One region of the Streptomyces sp. NPDC031418 genome, then DNA from elsewhere that is predicted to be linked to it. Evidence: riboswitches for the same ligand, from Rfam matches in the RefSeq annotation. Region 1 holds a riboswitch; the other holds the start of a gene.

Evidence for each region. Region 1 has a riboswitch for glycine ahead of gcvP (aminomethyl-transferring glycine dehydrogenase). Riboswitches for the same ligand answer to the same signal wherever they lie in the genome.
Region 2: it holds a riboswitch for glycine, as region 1 does, so the genes downstream of both, gcvT (glycine cleavage system aminomethyltransferase GcvT) here and gcvP (aminomethyl-transferring glycine dehydrogenase) in region 1, are expected to answer to the same signal.

Annotation. Positions count from the first base shown of each region.
Region 1 is NZ_JBVIJC010000012.1:309,910-318,096, reverse strand. Features, by position in the region: gene ACZ5CZ_RS20530 (small basic family protein) at 1-52, shown strand, start outside; gene ACZ5CZ_RS20525 (DUF881 domain-containing protein) at 58-903, shown strand; gene ACZ5CZ_RS20520 (FHA domain-containing protein) at 1,094-1,924, shown strand; gene ftsR (transcriptional regulator FtsR) at 1,967-2,704, shown strand; gene ACZ5CZ_RS20510 (bifunctional nuclease family protein) at 2,790-3,263, shown strand; gene ACZ5CZ_RS20505 (MerR family transcriptional regulator) at 3,523-4,206, shown strand; partial or broken gene ACZ5CZ_RS20500 (DNA polymerase IV) at 4,277-5,873, shown strand; gene ACZ5CZ_RS20495 (PRC-barrel domain-containing protein) at 5,795-6,166, opposite strand; glycine riboswitch at 6,286-6,380, shown strand; gene gcvP (aminomethyl-transferring glycine dehydrogenase) at 6,547-8,187, shown strand, end outside.
Region 2 is NZ_JBVIJC010000001.1:180,898-189,084, reverse strand. Features, by position in the region: gene ACZ5CZ_RS00830 (ABC transporter substrate-binding protein) at 1-1,782, opposite strand, end outside; gene ACZ5CZ_RS00825 (ABC transporter permease) at 1,853-2,860, opposite strand; gene ACZ5CZ_RS00820 (enhanced serine sensitivity protein SseB C-terminal domain-containing protein) at 3,176-3,973, opposite strand; gene ACZ5CZ_RS00815 (enhanced serine sensitivity protein SseB) at 4,138-4,941, opposite strand; gene ACZ5CZ_RS00810 (AAA family ATPase) at 5,671-6,276, opposite strand; glycine riboswitch at 6,472-6,569, shown strand; glycine riboswitch at 6,570-6,682, shown strand; gene gcvT (glycine cleavage system aminomethyltransferase GcvT) at 6,726-7,844, shown strand; gene gcvH (glycine cleavage system protein GcvH) at 7,962-8,187, shown strand, end outside.

The DNA of each region.
Region 1 (8,187 bases):
CCGGATCTTCTCCAACGCCGCGGCGATCCGACGGCACGTGTTCCGGGCGTGACATCCATGAGCGATCAGGAAGAACAGCCGCAGAAGGCGGAGAACAGGCTGCGCAAGGAGCTGCCGGCCGAGGTGCCCGCCCAGGCACCAGGGACCGAGCCGACGTCCGCGGACCCCGCTCCGGAACCGCTGACCGGCCGGCAGCGGCTGGTCAAGGGACTGTGGCCGCCGCGCTTCACCCGGGCCCAACTCATCGTCGCGGTCCTCCTGTTCGGCCTCGGTTTCGGTCTGGCCGTGCAGGTCGCCTCCAACAGCGACACCGACAGCGCGCTGCGCGGCGCACGCCAGGAAGATCTTGTACGCATCCTCGATGAACTGGATTCGCGCACACAGCGTCTTCAGGACGAGAAGCAGGGACTCGACAAGCAGCGTCAGGAACTCCAGAGCAGTTCCGACCAGGCCGCCGAGGCGCGCAAGCAGACCGCCGAGAAGGAGAAGCAACTCGGCATCCTGGCGGGCACGGTGGGCGCTCAGGGTCCCGGCATCACCTTGACGATCGAGGACACGAAGGGGACGGTCCAGGCGGACATGCTGCTCGACACCATCCAGGAGCTGCGCGCGGCCGGTGCGGAGGCGATCGAGGTCAACGGAGTGCGTGTGGTGGCCGGCACTTATTTCGCGGATGCGGGCAAGAGCGTGGACGTGGACGGGAACAAGATCAACGCCCCCTATCGTTTCAAGGTCATCGGCAAGCCGCAGGACCTGGAGCCGGCGCTGAACATCCCGGGAGGTGTGGTGCAGACTCTGGAGAAGGAGCAGGCCACGGTCACCGTCGCACGGTCGGGCAAGATCGTCGTGGACGCCTTGCGACAGGCGAAGCGGCCTGACTACGCTCGGTCGTCCTCCCAGTGAACCGGTGGTGCATGGGGGACATCCGGCAGGGGCATGAGGTTGCGGGGGGTCGGCGCACCGAAGAGGTGGTGCGTGGTGGAAACTGTCTGGTGGGCACGGACGTTGTGAGGATGTCCGGGTCGGCCGGTGTAGGCAATCAGGGTTCGTCCTGCCCCACGGGCGGGTCTGTTTCGGTCAAGGGGAATCGCCCGTGAAGTTGTTTGCGAAGTTGTTCGGCAAGAGCGCGCGAGAGGGCAACGCCAACGCGACCGCCCGTCATCGCGCACAGCCTGATGCGGAGGGCCAGCGCCCGCTGTTCCGGGACCAGGTCGCTGGTCCGGGTGGTGACATTTCGGGAGGTCAGGGCGCGGCGTCTGTTGACCCTGCCCAGTCCGGCGGCATAGGTTTCGGGCAACCGTCAACCTCAGGTACGGGTGGAGGGTTCACTCCCGGCCCGTACGCGTCCAACGCCCCGGCGGGGCAGCCGCAGCAGGAGGATCCGTCGATGTCGGTCCTGGTGTGTACGAGGTGCGGTAACCGCAATGCGGAGAACGCCCGCTTCTGCTCCAACTGTGGTGCGCCGCTGCGCCCCGGTGTGGTGCCGGAGCGTGCCTCCGAGACCACGTCCACGATCTCCATCTCCGGTCTCGAGGCCTACGAGGCGGAGGCGACCGGCCAGACGCCGCTGCCGATGCTCTCGCCTGAGGCGCAGGCCGCGGTGGACGCCCTGCCGCTCGGCTCGGCGCTCCTGGTGGTGCGCCGGGGTCCGAACTCGGGCAGCCGCTTCCTGCTGGACAGCGATCTGACCACGGCCGGACGTCACCCGCAGAGCGACATCTTCCTGGACGACGTGACGGTCTCGCGTCGCCATGTGGAGTTCCGGCGCTCCCCGGACGGTTCGTTCACCGTGGCCGACGTGGGCAGCCTGAACGGCACCTACGTCAACCGTGAGCGGATCGACCAGGTCGCCTTGCAGAACGGCGACGAGGTGCAGATCGGCAAGTACCGGCTGGTGTTCTACGCGAGCCGGCAGGGCATCTGACCCGCCCCCGGACTCGGTCCGGGGATCCCCCAGGGAAGGTCCATGCTGCAAACACCGAGTGGCGGTGCCGGAAGCGGTACCGCCGCCAGGGACAGTGGGCTGATGAGCATCGGCACGGTGCTGAACGTGCTGCGCGACGAGTTCCCCGAAGTCACCATCTCCAAGATCCGCTTCCTGGAGTCGGAGGGGCTCATCGAGCCGCAGCGGACCCCCTCGGGGTACCGCAAGTTCAGCGCCGAGGACGTCACCCGTCTCGGCCATGTCCTCAGGATGCAGCGGGACCACTATCTGCCGCTCAAGGTGATCCGTGAGCAGCTGGACGCCATGGAGCGCGGGGAGGCCGTACAGCTGCCGCTGGTGGGGCGCCAGCGCACCGCGGAGCATGAAGCGGAGCGGCCGGAGGGCCCCACGGTGGCCCGGGTCGGCCGGGCGGAGCTGCTGGCGGCCGCCGACATCGACGAGGGCGCGCTGAAGGAGTGGGAGTCCTACGGGCTCATCGCTCCGCTGGAGGAGGGCGTCTACGACGCGGAGGCGGTCACCGTGGCGTCCCTCATCGCCGAGCTGGGCGGATTCGGGATCGAGCCGCGCCACCTTAGGGTGATGAAGGCGGCGGCCGATCGCGAGGCCGGCCTGGTGGACCAGGTGGTGGCCCCGCTCAAGCGCCACCGCAACCCGCAGACCAGGGCGCTCGCCGAGGCCCGTACCAAGGAGCTGGCGGCGCTCACGGTGAAGCTGCACGCGGCTCTGGTGAAGACCGCGCTCGGGATCCGGCTGCCCTGACCGGGCGGGGTCCGGGGCGACCGGATCGGGCACCTGTTCCCGGCCCGACTACCCAAACGTCCCGAGCACGGCCTAGGGTTGCTGTGTGAACGAGCTCGATGTCGTAGGTGTCCGGGTCGAAATGCCCTCCAACCAGCCGATCGTGCTCCTGCGCGAAGTGGGGGGCGACCGCTACCTCCCCATCTGGATCGGACCGGGGGAGGCGACGGCGATCGCCTTCGCCCAGCAGGGCATGGCCCCCGCCCGACCGCTGACCCACGACCTTTTCAAGGACGTGCTGGAGGCCGTCGGCCAGGAGCTGACCGAAGTACGCATCACCGACCTGCGGGAAGGCGTCTTCTACGCGGAGCTGGTCTTTGCCAGCGGGGTCGAGGTCAGCGCCCGTCCCTCCGATGCCATAGCGCTGGCCCTGCGCACCGGAACGCCGATCTACGGAAGTGACACGGTGCTGGACGACGCGGGTATCGCCATCCCGGACGAGCAGGAGGACGAGGTGGAGAAGTTCCGCGAGTTCCTCGACCAGATCTCGCCCGAGGACTTCGGTACCAGCAGCCAGTGAGGCGCCGGAAGCGGTGACCGCTGGCGGCGCGTGCCGGCCGGCGGTGGCTTCGTACGGCCAGGCCGGTGGGCAATTGCCACCGGCCCTTGAGAGCGTCCTACGGCTTCCCGTGAGCGCATTCGGCTAGCCTTTCCCCGCGGTGGGACACGGGAAACCACTCCTAGGGTGATTATCACTCGGCGTGCCGAGTGTGGCGATCGTTGACGCACCCCTGGTGACTGCCTACCGTCGAGAAGGCAGGTCAAGGACGGAGGTCGGCGTGAGAACGAGCGGCGACGGTACGGCTGGGGGTGCCCCCGGACGCGGTTTCGGGGAGAGCGGTCCGTACCCTCCCCCCGGTTCTCAGCTGTGTTCGGACAGGGGGTACCCCCATGCCGGCAGCGCGGTCGAGCACGCCCCGCAGCGGCCGACGGTGGTGCCGGACGGCAAAGGGGTGGCGGCCATGACGTCCGAGCAGATCGGTTACCGCGGGCCCACCGCCTGCGCGGCCGCCGGCATCACCTACCGGCAGCTCGACTACTGGGCCCGCACCGGCCTGGTCGAGCCCAGTGTGCGGCCCGCGTACGGGTCCGGCACGCAGCGGCTGTACAGCTTCCGTGACGTCGTCGTGCTGAAGATCGTCAAGCGCTTTCTGGACACCGGTGTGTCGCTCCAGAACATCCGCTCGGCCGTCCAGCACCTCAGAGAACGCGGTTTCCGTGATCTGGAGCGGATGACCCTGATGAGCGACGGCGCCACGGTGTACGAGTGCACCTCGCCGGACGAGGTCCACGCCCTGCTCCAGGGCGGTCAGGGCATCTTCGGCATCGCCGTCGGAGTGGTGTGGCGGGACGTGGAAAGCGCGCTCTCCCAGCTGCACGGAGAGCGCATCGACACCGGTGAGACCCTCGTCGGGCACAACCCCGCGGACGAGCTGGCACGGCGGCGCAACCGGGCGGTCTGACGGCCCGGTCGGCCGGGGCTCCGGTCCCGGTCCGCGGGCATTGTCAGTGGCGTGGTGCAGCATCGGAGATGTGAGAAACGCGCCCACCATCCTGCATCTCGACATGGATGCCTTCTACGCCTCCGTGGAACAGGCATCCAAGCCGAGCCTGCGCGGGAAGGCGGTCGTCGTGGGCGGGCTCGGCCCGCGCGGTGTGGTGGCCACGGCGTCGTACGAGGCGCGGGTCCTCGGGGTGCACTCGGCGATGCCCATGGCCCAGGCGCGCCGGCTGGCGCCCAACGCGGCGTATCTGGTGCCGCGCTTCTCCCTGTACCGGTCGGTCAGCGAGCAGGTGATGGCGCTGCTGCGGGAGCTGTCCCCGCTGGTGGAGCCGCTGAGCCTGGACGAGGCGTTCGTGGACCTGGAGGCCGGGGGAGCGGCCTGGGACGAGGAGTCGGCGCGGCTGACCGGGATCAGACTGCGCAGCGACATCAAGGCGGTCACCGGGCTCACGGGGTCGGTCGGGCTCGCCGCGTCCAAGATGCTCGCGAAGATCGCCTCCGAGCAGGCCAAGCCGGACGGACTGGTGGTGATCGAGCCGGGCACCGAGCGGGAACTGCTGGGGCCCATGCCGGTGCGCACCCTGCCGGGGGTGGGGCCGGCCACCGGAGACCATCTGCGGCGGGCCGGGATCACCACCGTCGAGGAGCTGGCGGAGGCGGGCGAGGACGAACTCGTCCGGCTGCTCGGCAAGGCGCACGGGCAGGCGTTGTACGCGATGGCGCTGGCCCATGACGAGCGGCCCGTGGTGGCCGAGCGCGAGGCCAAGTCGGTGTCGGTCGAGGACACCTACGACGTCGACATCCACGACCGCCTGCGGATCGGTCTGGAGGTACGGCGGCTCGCCGACCGGTGCGTGGGGCGGCTGCGCGGGGCCGGGCTGTCCGGGCGGACCATCGTGCTGAAGGTGCGGCGGTACGACTTCTCGACGCTGACCCGCTCGGAGACGCTGCGCGGGCCCACGGACGATCCGGCGGTGGTGCGGGAGGCGGCCGCGCGGTTGCTGGACTCGGTGGACACCACGGGCGGGGTGCGGCTGCTCGGGGTGGGCGTGTCGGGGCTGGCCGACTACACGCAGGAGGATCTGTTCGCGCAGGCGGCGTGGGCCGCGGAGGAGGGCGAGCGGCAGGAAGAGGGGGAGGCGGACGGTGCCGAGGCCGAGGCGGAGACCGAGGGGGCGGAGCGGGGCGCGGAGCCCGCGGAGCGGCTGTGGCGGCCGGGGCAGGACGTGCGGCACGCGGAGTACGGGTACGGCTGGGTGCAGGGCAGCGGGGTGGGGCGGGTCACCGTGCGGTTCGAGACGCCGCAGTCCGAGCCGGGGCGGGTGCGGACCTTCCTCGTCGGGGACGCCGCACTGGAGGCGGTGGAGCCGTTGCCGCTGGTGCTGGGCGTCGCCGACCCGCCCGCCGGGGTCCCGGCGGCGGACGGTGGCCATCGGGCCGGCTCCGCGCCGGACCCCGGAACCCGGCAGCCCGTAGGTCCGGCCGGGGTCCAGCCCGGTTCCGGGTGAGTTCGAGGACGGGGTGGGATCAAGGCTTCGTGGGGCGGGTCAGGTTTCCTCCGTGCCCGCCAGCTTGCCGAAGTCGTGGTCCGGAAGTGGGGGGTGCGGCGATGTGTCGAGGCCGTAGTGGTGGTAGAGCTGGAGTTCCTGCTCGGGGGAGAGATGGCGGCCCACCCCGAAGTCGGGGGCGTCCCTGATCAGGGCGCGCTCGAAGGGGACCCGGAGGGAGCCGTCGACCAGTTCGCTCGGTTCCAGAGGGACGAAGGCGTCCCGGGAGAACAGGCCGGTGCGTATGGCCGCCCACTCGGGCACGCCCGTCGCATCGTCGAGGTAGACCTCGTCAATGGTGCCGATCTTGGTGCCATCGCGGTCGAACGCCTTGCGGCCGATCAGGTTGCGCGGATCGATGTCGGTCTGCACGGTCCCTCTCCCTCCACTTGGTCGCAACTCATCCGTAAGCACTACAAAAGAGCACATTCAACGAGGCGGCCACTCGAGGGCCCAGGCGTTGACCTCGCTGGTAGGCTGACAGCGGCTGCTGACCCCGTGCGGGAGAGTCCTCCGACCACGTCGGAGGCGCCGAAGGAGCAAATCCTCCCCGGAATCTCTCAGGCTCACGTACCGCACGGACGAGGTCACTCTGGAAAGCAGGGCGGGTGTCGACGGCTTCCGCTCTCACCGACGGTGAAAACCGGGCGTGCCCGGTGAAACTCTCAGGTTGAGATGACAGAGGGGGAGGCCGTCCGGGCACCCGCGCCGTGGTGCCCTCGAAGGTCGCGTCAGACCAGGAGGCCTCCGCCATGACCGCCCATCGCATTCCGCTCTCCGCACTCGAAGCGGGCATCCCCTTCGAGCAGCGCCACATCGGGCCCGACCAGGAGGCGCGGGCCAAGATGCTCGCGCAGGTGGGCTACGGCTCGCTGGACGAGCTGACCGCCGCCGCGGTCCCGGATGTGATCAAGAACGCCGACGCGCTCGATCTGCCGGGTGCCCGCACCGAGGCGGAGGTGCTCGCCGAGCTGCGCTCCCTGGCGGACCGCAACCAGGTGCTCGGATCGATGATCGGCCTGGGGTACTACGGCACCTTCACGCCGCCCGTCATCCTCCGCAACGTCATGGAGAACCCGGCCTGGTACACGGCCTACACGCCGTACCAGCCGGAGATCTCCCAGGGGCGCCTCGAGGCCCTGCTGAACTTCCAGACCATGGTCGCGGAGCTGACCGGCCTGCCGACCTCCGGCGCCTCGCTCCTCGACGAGGGCACGGCCGCCGCCGAGGCCATGGCGCTGTCGCTGCGGATGGGCAAGAACAAGAAGGGTCTCTTCCTCGTCGACGCGGACGCGCTGCCGCAGACGATCGCCGTCATCGAGACCCGTGCCGAGCCGACCGGCGTCGAGGTCGTCGTCGCCGACCTCAGCGAGGGCATCCCGGCCGACCTCGCCGCCCGCGAGATCAACGGCGTGCTGGTCCAGTACCCGGGCGCCTCCGGTGCCGTACGGGACATCAAGCCGGTCATCGACCAGGCGCACGAGCTGGGCGCGCTGGTCACCGTCGCCGCCGACCTGCTCGCCCTGACCCTGCTGACCTCGCCGGGTGAGCTGGGCGCGGACATCGCCGTCGGCACCACCCAGCGCTTCGGTGTGCCGATGGGCTTCGGCGGCCCGCACGCCGGCTACATGGCCGTGCGCGAGAAGTTCGCCCGCAGCCTGCCGGGCCGGCTGGTGGGCGTGTCCGTCGACGCCGACGGGAACAAGGCCTACCGGCTCGCGTTGCAGACCCGTGAGCAGCACATCCGCCGGGAGAAGGCCACCAGCAACATCTGCACCGCGCAGGTGCTGCTCGCGGTCATGGCGGGCATGTACGCCGTGTACCACGGGCCGGAGGGGCTGCGGACCATCGCACGGCGCACGCACCGCTACGCCTCCGTCCTCGCCGCCGGGCTGACGGCCGGCGGGGTCGAGCTGGTCCAGGGCGCCTTCTTCGACACCCTCACCGCGCGCGTGCCCGGCAAGGCCGCCGAGATCGTCGCCGCCGCCCGCGCGGGCGGCGTCAACCTGCGTCTGGTCGATGCCGACCATGTCTCCCTGGCTTGCGACGAGACCACCAACCGAGCCCAGCTCGCCGCCGTCTTCTCCGCCTTCGGCGTCGAGGGCGACATCGAGGCGCTGGACGCGGCCGCCGGCGAGGCCCTGCCCGAGGCGCTGCTGCGCACCGACGACTACCTGGCCCACCCGGTCTTCCACCAGCACCGCTCCGAGACTGCGATGCTGCGCTACCTGCGCAAGCTGGCCGACCGCGACTACGCGCTCGACCGTGGCATGATCCCGCTGGGCTCCTGCACCATGAAGCTCAACGCGACCACCGAGATGGAGCCGGTCACCTGGCCCGAGTTCGGCCAGCTGCACCCCTTCGCCCCGGCCGAGCAGGCGGAGGGCTACCTC
Region 2 (8,187 bases), on a different contig from region 1:
CAGACCGATGTTGACGAAGTCGTAGTAGCCGCTGTACGCGTTCGTCGTGTACACGTTGCCGACCCGGGAGGAGCGGAAGTTGAGGAACCGCTCGAAGGTGAAGGGCAGGTAGTACGCGCCCTCCATGACCTTGTGGTTGATCTCCGTGGAGATCTGGGTCTTCTTCGACGCGTCCAGCGTGGCGCTGTACTGGTCGAACAGGCCGTCGATCGTCTTGTCCTTGATCAGGGCGTAGTTGTTGTTACCGCTCTGCAGGATGTACTTGCTGCTCCACAGCGGGATGCCGTAGCCCTGGACGGTCGGGAAGTCCGGACCCCAGCCCATGATGATGATGCCGAGCTTCTTCTTCGCGACGTTCGAGGGGCTGCCGATGATGCCCGGGGACTGCGAACCGTCGTACTGGTAGATGTCGGCCTTGATGCCGACCTTCTTCAGCGCCGCCTGGAGGGACTCGGAGGTGGCGACTTCCTGCTGCTTGTTGTTGCGGACCGCGATGGTGGTCGAGAAGCCGTTCGGCTGACCGCAGGCCTTCAGCTCCTGCTTGGCCAGGGCGACGTTGCCGTTCTTGTTCTTCGTCGCGATCTGGTACGGGTCGTACTTCTGGCCCTCGCCACCGGAGACCGACGGCGGGAGCATGTTGGTGCCGATGTCACCACCGGCGACCGGGCCACCGCGGGCGGTCTGGAGCGACACGTGGTCGGCGGCGTAGATGACGGCCTTGCGGCAGTGGATGTTGTCGAACGGCTTGACGCTCTGCGGGAAGACCGCGTAGCGGATGAAGCCGGAGACCGGGTTGTCCAGGTTGCCCTTGTTCTGCTTCAGGGCTATCTGGCGGCCCTGGGGGCCCAGGCTGGTCTGCGACGCGTCGATGTCGTAGTCGCCGTTGATCAGCTGCTGGTCGGAGTTGGTCTGGTTGGTGGAGATGTCCAGCGTGATCTTGTCCGGGTACGCCTTGCGGACCGGGTCCGAGGACGCGTTCCACTTGTCGTTGCGGACCAGCACGAGACCCTTGCCCGGGGTGTACGACTGGAACTTGTACGGGCCGGAGGAGAACGGGTGCAGGCCGTACTTGGACTTGGTGTCCTTGTCCTGGCGGACCGGGGCGCCCGTGGTCATGGCCAGTGCCTGCGGGAAGTCCGAGTTGGCCTTCGGCAGGTGGAAGACGATCGTCTTGGCGTCGGGCGTCTGGATCGCGCTCAGGCCCAGGTGGTCCTTGGTGGAGTCCTTGTAGGGGCCCTTGTAGGTGTTCTTCGGGTCCAGCATCTGCTGGAGGTAGATCGGACCGCCGGACAGCACGTCCTGCGCCCAGACGCGCTCGATGCCGTACTTGACGTCCTGGGAGGTGATCGGCTTGCCGTCCTCCCACGTGATGCCGTCGCGCAGGGTGAAGGTGTAGGTCTTGCCGTCGGCCGAGACCTTGCCCATGTCCGTGGCGAGGTCCGGGGTGAGCTGGGCTCCCTCGGCGCCCGGCGCGGTCTTGTAGGTCAGCAGCTGACGGCTGTAGTAGCGGGAGAAGTCCCACATGAAGCCGTAGTAACCGCGCGTGGTGTCCCACGAGTCGGCGTCCTGCGTGCTGACGTACTTGAGCGTGCCGCCCTTCTTGACGAGGTTGGCCTGGGCGACCTTGTTGACGGCCGCGTTGAAGCCGGCAGCGCCGTCCTTCGAGCCGCCGTCGCCGCTGCTGTCGCCTCCGCCGCACGCCGCCGTGGTCAGCAGGCCGGCGACCACTGCGGCAGCGGCGAGGGCCTGCTTGCGCCGCCCTGAGGTGCGTTCGGTAGTCACGATCTCGGATCCTCCGGATTTGATGAGAGACCCCGTGGAAGAGCTCACGGGACGCTTGGGGGTTGGCACCTCAGCGGGAACCCTTCGGGTCCAGCGCGTCCCGCACGCCGTCGCCGAACAGGTTGAAGGCCAGCACCGTGATGAAGATCGCCACGCCCGGGATCACCATGTACATGGGGTCCGAGTCGTAGTAGTCGATCGCGCTCGAGAGCATCTGCCCCCAGGAGGAGGTGGGCGGCTTGACGCCCACGCCCAGGAAGCTGAGTGCCGCCTCGGTGAGGATGTTGGTGGGGATCATCATCGTCGTGTACACGATGATGGGCGCGACGAGGTTGGGCAGCAGCTCCTTGAAGAGGATGTAGAGCCGCCCGGCACCGAGCGAGCGGGCCGCCTCCACGTACTCGCGTTCGCGCAGGCTGAGGGTCTGGCCGCGGACCACGCGGCCGATGTACGGCCAGCCGAAGAAGCCGATGACCAGGATCATCACGAACACGCGCACGCCGGTGCCGGAGAGACCCAGCATCTCGTTGGGCATGACGGAGACCAGGGCGATGATGAACAGCAGCTGGGGGAAGGCGAGCAGACCGTCCATCACACGGCTGATGAGCGAGTCGACCCAGCCGCCGAAGAAGCCGGCGAGAATGCCGAACAGGGTGCCGAGGATGATGGCGACCACCGCGGACAGGAAGCCGACCAGCAGCGAGATCCGGGCGCCGTAGAGGATGCGGGCGAAGATGTCACGGCCGTTGACCGGCTCCACACCGAGCAGATGGTCGCCGCTCATGCCGCCCAGCGAGCCCTTGGGCGTGCTGAACAGCGGGTCGATCAGGCTCTCGTGGTAGAGGTCCGGGTCCTGCCCGACCAGGTTCGCGATGACCGGCGCGAGCAGCGCGATCACGATGAGGACGAGCACGACGATGCCGCCCGTCAGGGCGAGTTTGTCCCGCTTCAGGCGTTCCCAGGCGATCCGCCCCAGGGAACGGCCCTGAACGGCCTTCGCGTCGGTGGCGGCCGTCGCCGCTTCCTCGGCCGCACCCGGGGCCGCTTCCGCGGTCGGCTCGTGCAATGGTGCCGTCATTAGGCTGGGACCCCTCTCAACCGGCGGTAACCGGCCCGCACTTGCCGCTGGTAGCGGCATCAATCAGTCCGTCGTACACAGGGGCGAACCCCTTGAAGGGGGAGTCTTCAACGCCTGCGCGATCAGCCGCCAGCCTTGGCAGTGAATGGATGCGCAACCGTGATGGAAGCAGGTGAACGCCGTTATGCGGACAGTGAGTCCCGGTGACCGGACGGTGACGGAGGGGTTCGCTCCCTCGGACAAGGGTGCCGTTCCGGCCGGCCGGTGACCGAAAGGCGAGGTCAGCGGAGAGGCCGCCGGGAGGTCAGTGCGGGGTCAGTAGCCGCCGTGGGCCGGGGGATAGCCGTAACCGGCGGCCGGGGTCTGGGGCAGGGGCTGGGCCTGGAGTTGCGGCTGGGGCTGGGGCTGGGCCGCGACCGCGTGCGCCTCGCGGTCGTAGAAGGGGCGCGCGTTGGCCCGCATCCACATCACCACGGGGTCGTAGTCGTCGGTCATCGCGACCGTCGACACCGGCAGCCCTTCCGGGACGGCGCCGACGGACTGCTGCATCATCGCGCGCACCGAGTCGACCGCGGCGGGCGAGGTGTCGTAGACGTCCAGACCGATGGCGAGGTACGGCGCTCCGAGCGCCGGCTGCACCCAGGCGCGGCGCAGGGTGCGCAGCGCGGGGGTGCGGTGGGCGTTCTGCGCGAGCAGCGCGTAGAACTGTGGGATCTCGATGCCGGGTTCGGACAGCCGGAGGGGTCCCGCGGGCTGCCGGTCCAGGCCGGTGGCGATACGGCGCAGATCCAGCCAGGGGATGCCGACGCCGCCGCCCGGGGCGTGCGGGTTGAGCCAGAGGCCGTAGTGGTCCGGGTAGAGGGTGCGGGCGACGTCGAGGCCGTCGACGACCTCGTAGGAACGGTTCCAGCCGCTGGCCGAGAGTTCCTGGGCGGAGGTGACGCACGGGGCGTAGTGGAAGCCGCCGACTTCCATGTCCCCGTACTGGGCGTCCGGGGAGCCGGCCTGGCCGTGCCACAGCAGCATCCAGATCTGGCCGGCGGAGGGGGTGGCAAGGGCGCGGAGCAGGGCCTCGTAGGCGTCGTAGCGGCCGGGGGTGACCTGACGCAGCATGTGCTCGACGCTGCCGCTGTGGCTCGCGCTCACCTTGTCGTGCCCTTCTGTTCAGTGCGCCCGGGTTCGGGGACAGCTTAAGCGCCCGGTGGCGCGGAGCCGCCTGTGCGTGCGCGGGTGCGGGTGCCTGGTGGCCACCCGCGCCCCACGCCCCTCGGGTGTCTCTACTGGCCGTACTGGTAGAAGGGCCGGACGTGGTGCTTCAGCCATTCGGCCACGGGGTCGTCCGTCACGTCCAGCAGGACCAGGTTGACCGGCCAGGCGACCGGGACACGGGCGAGGGCCCGGCCCAGCGCCTCCAGGGGACGGGCGCGGAGGTCGCCCTCCCACTGGGAGAGTTCCACGCCGACGAAAAGCACCGGTTCGTCCGTCTCGATCGCGGCGAGACAGCGGCGGGCGGTGTGCACGACACCGATCCCGGCGAACTCGGCGGAGGCGGCGGCGAGGAAGTCCACCGGGTCGTCCTGCCAGTCGGGTTCGAAGAGCCGGACCCGGCCGCCGGCGGCGGGGCCGTCGAGCGGGGTACGGCCGCTGCGGCACAGCTCGGCCACCGCCTGCGGCGGCAGCGGGATGCCGACCACCCCGTCGGGGTTCACCACGATGCCGACCTGCGGGGGCAGTCCGCGGGCGAACTCCACGGCGGGGGCGATGGTGTACCCCATGTGGGAGCCGACGACCTGGCGGAACTGTTCCTCCGAGCTGAACACCGGGACGTACACCTGGCCCGCGATCTCGGTCGTGGGCAGATCCAGCGGGCCGCTGTCCGGGCCGCCGCCGGAGGGCAGCGGGATCCACAGGAAGCTGCGGCCGAGCACCTCCACGATCCGGCCGGCCGCCGCGGGGATCCCGAGGGAGGCCGACAGCACCTCCTCGAGTTCGTTGCCGGGCCAACCGCCGTGCGGGTGGGGGTGCGCCTGAGCCGGGAAGCCCGCGGGAATGTCCGCGGGCAGATCCGCCGGGAAGTCCATCTGCCTACCGCCTGCTGGGAACCACTGCTGTGTGCATGAAGGCTAGCGGGTACACCACCCCCGGCCGTCCGCCCGGCGCCAGCCGGTGAAGGGTACGCGGGGCGGTTGCATGCCCCCCCCCCAGCCGGGCCGGCGCCAGCCGGTGAAGGCTGAGCCGGGAGCGCGCCCGCAGCCGTCCGGGCCGGCATCGAGCGGTGAAGGCCAAGCAGCACACGGCACCCGCAGCCGTCCGACCCGGCGCCAGCCAGTGAAGGACAAGCAGGGTGCCCGCCCGCAGCCGCCCGGTCCAGCGTCAGCCGGTGCAGGCCACGCGACGCACGGCGCCCCCAGCCGTCCAGCCCGGCCCAACCGGCAAAGGCCAAGCGGCGCGGATGCGTGCCCGCGGCTATCCGGCCCGGCCCCCGCCCGCGAAGACCAACCACGACCGTGCGCGTCCGCCCCCATCCGGCCCGGCGCCAGCCGGTGAAGCCCACGCGCGGGTGCCCGCCCGCAGCCGCCCGGTCCAGCGTCAGCCGGTGAAGGCCACGCGACGCACGGCGCCCCCAGCCGTCCAGCCCGGCCCAACCGGCAAAGGCCACGCGGCGCGGGTGCGTGCCCGCGGCCATCCGGCCCGGCCCCCGCCCGCGAAGACCAACCACGACCGTGCGCGTCCGCCCCCATCCGGCCCGACGCCAGCCGGTGAAGCCCACGCGCGGGTGCCCGCCCGCAGCCGCCCGGTCCGGCGCCAGGTCAGGGGGTGAAGGAGAGGGTGTGCAGGGTGTTTGCCGCGGGGCGGTCCAGGAGGAGGGCTGTGGTGCAGCCGGTGGGGAGCTGGCCGCGTTCGATCGCGTCGAGCAGGCGGGCCGTCGTGCGGCGGTGACGGCGGAAGGCGTAGCGGGAGACGCCCCGGCCGCGCTCGCGCTGGCCCGCGCGGGCCGTCGCGGGGTCGACGTCGAGCAGCAGCAGATGCAGGGTGCCGCCGCGGCGGCGGGCCTCCCGGGCGAGCCAGCTCCGCACCCAGGCCTGGGTGCCGCAGTCGTGCACGACGACGCCCTCGCCGGTGCGCAGGGCGCGGCGCAGCGCCGCGTAGTGGGCGAGGCGGACCAGGGGGCGGTAGAGGGCGTAGGGGAGGCCGCGGGGCAGCCGGGCGGCGAAGCGGTCGCGGGTGTCCTGCGAGTCGATGCGGCGGCCGGTGACCGTGCGGTGCATGAGGGTGGACTTGCCGCTGCCGGGCAGGCCGGTGAGCACCACCACGTCACGGGGTCCGAAGAGCAGGGTGCGCGGGGTGCGGCCGGCGCGGTCGCGCAGATCGCGCACGGCGCGGATGGTGGCGCTGGTCCGCTGCCGCGGCACCATGACGCCGGTGGCGTACGCGGGGGTCCTGTTCACCGTGATCGTCCTCCCCTGTCGACTCGGTCAACTTCTTTCCCGTCGACCGTAAAGAGAAGGTAATAGGCGGTGGTGGCGGGCGGGTCCGGGTGCTGCCACAGGTCGGTTACAAAAGCGGCCGCGCCGTGCAATGATGTGCGCGCCAACTGCATACCGGCCGCTTGAATCCGCGCGGGAGAGTCCCCAGCCGTCGCCGCTGGGGCGCCGAAGGAGCAAGTCCCTCCCTTGAATCTCTCAGGCCCCGTTACCGCGCGGGCGAGGCACATCTGAAAAGCGGGCCGCTGTGTCAGTGGCTCCACCCAAGGTGCAAGCCCTGATCGTCCCGGTGGCGGTCGTGGCGAACCTCTCAGGTTCCGATGACAGATGGGGAGGAACGTTCCTCGCCCCGTCCGTGTGCCCTGGGAGACGACCGACCGATGAGCAGCACTGAACTCCGTCACACCGCGCTGGATGCCGTGCATCGCGCGCTCGGTGCGACGATGACCGACTTCGCCGGCTGGGACATGCCCCTGCGCTACGGCTCCGAGCGCGACGAGCACCTCGCCGTACGCACCAAGGCCGGCCTCTTCGACCTCTCCCACATGGGCGAGATCACCGTGACCGGCCCGCAGGCGGCCGCCCTGCTGAACTTCGCCCTGGTCGGCAACATCGCCTCCGTCGGCGTCGGCCGCGCCCGCTACACCATGATCTGCCAGGCCGACGGCGGCATCCTGGACGACCTGATCGTCTACCGGCTCGCCGAGACCGAGTACATGGTCGTGGCCAACGCCTCCAACGCCCAGGTGGTGCTGGACGCGCTGACCGAGCGGGCCGCCGGGTTCGACGCCGAGGTGCGCGACGACCGGGACGCCTACGCGCTGATCGCCGTCCAGGGCCCGGAGTCCCCCGGCATCCTGACGTCGCTGACCGACGCCGACCTCGACGGCCTGAAGTACTACGCCGGCCTGCCCGGCACCGTCGCCGGCGTCCCCGCCCTGATCGCCCGCACCGGCTACACCGGCGAGGACGGCTTCGAGCTGTTCGTGAAGCCGGAGCACGCCGTCGAGCTGTGGCAGGCGCTGACCAAGGCGGGCGAGGGCGCCGGCCTGGTGCCGTGCGGTCTGTCCTGCCGGGACACCCTGCGCCTGGAGGCGGGCATGCCGCTGTACGGGCACGAGCTGACCACCGCCCTCACCCCCTTCGACGCCGGGCTCGGCCGGGTGGTGAAGTTCGAGAAGGAGGGTGACTTCGTCGGGCGCGAGGCGCTCACCGAGGCCGCCGCCCGCGCCGAGCAGAACCCGCCCCGGGTGCTCGTCGGCCTGGTCGCCGAGGGCCGCCGGGTGCCGCGCGCCGGATACGCCGTCGTCTCCGGCGGCGAGGTGATCGGCGAGGTCACCTCCGGCGCCCCCTCCCCCACCCTCGGCAAGCCGATCGCCATGGCCTACGTCGACGCGGCGCACGCGGCGCCGGGCACCCCGGGCGTCGGCGTGGACATCCGGGGCACCCACGAGCCGTACGAGGTCGTGGCTCTGCCCTTCTACAAGCGGCAGAAGTAGACACTGGGCCTCGGCACGTCCCCCTGACGTGACCCTGCGCACATTTCCCCGCCCGGCACCAGGTCCGGCAGTCCCCCCCTTCATCAGCACTCCCGCATGTACAGGAGAATTCAGGCCATGAGCAACCCCCAGCAGCTTCGCTACAGCAAGGAGCACGAGTGGCTGTCGGACGCCGAGGACGGCGTCTCGACGGTCGGCATCACCGAGCACGCGGCCAACGCGCTCGGCGACGTGGTCTTCGTCCAGCTCCCGGCCGTCGGTGACACCGTGACCGCGGGCGAGTCCTGCGGCGAGCTGGAGTCGACCAAGTCGGTCTCCGACCTGTACGCCCCGGTCACCGGTG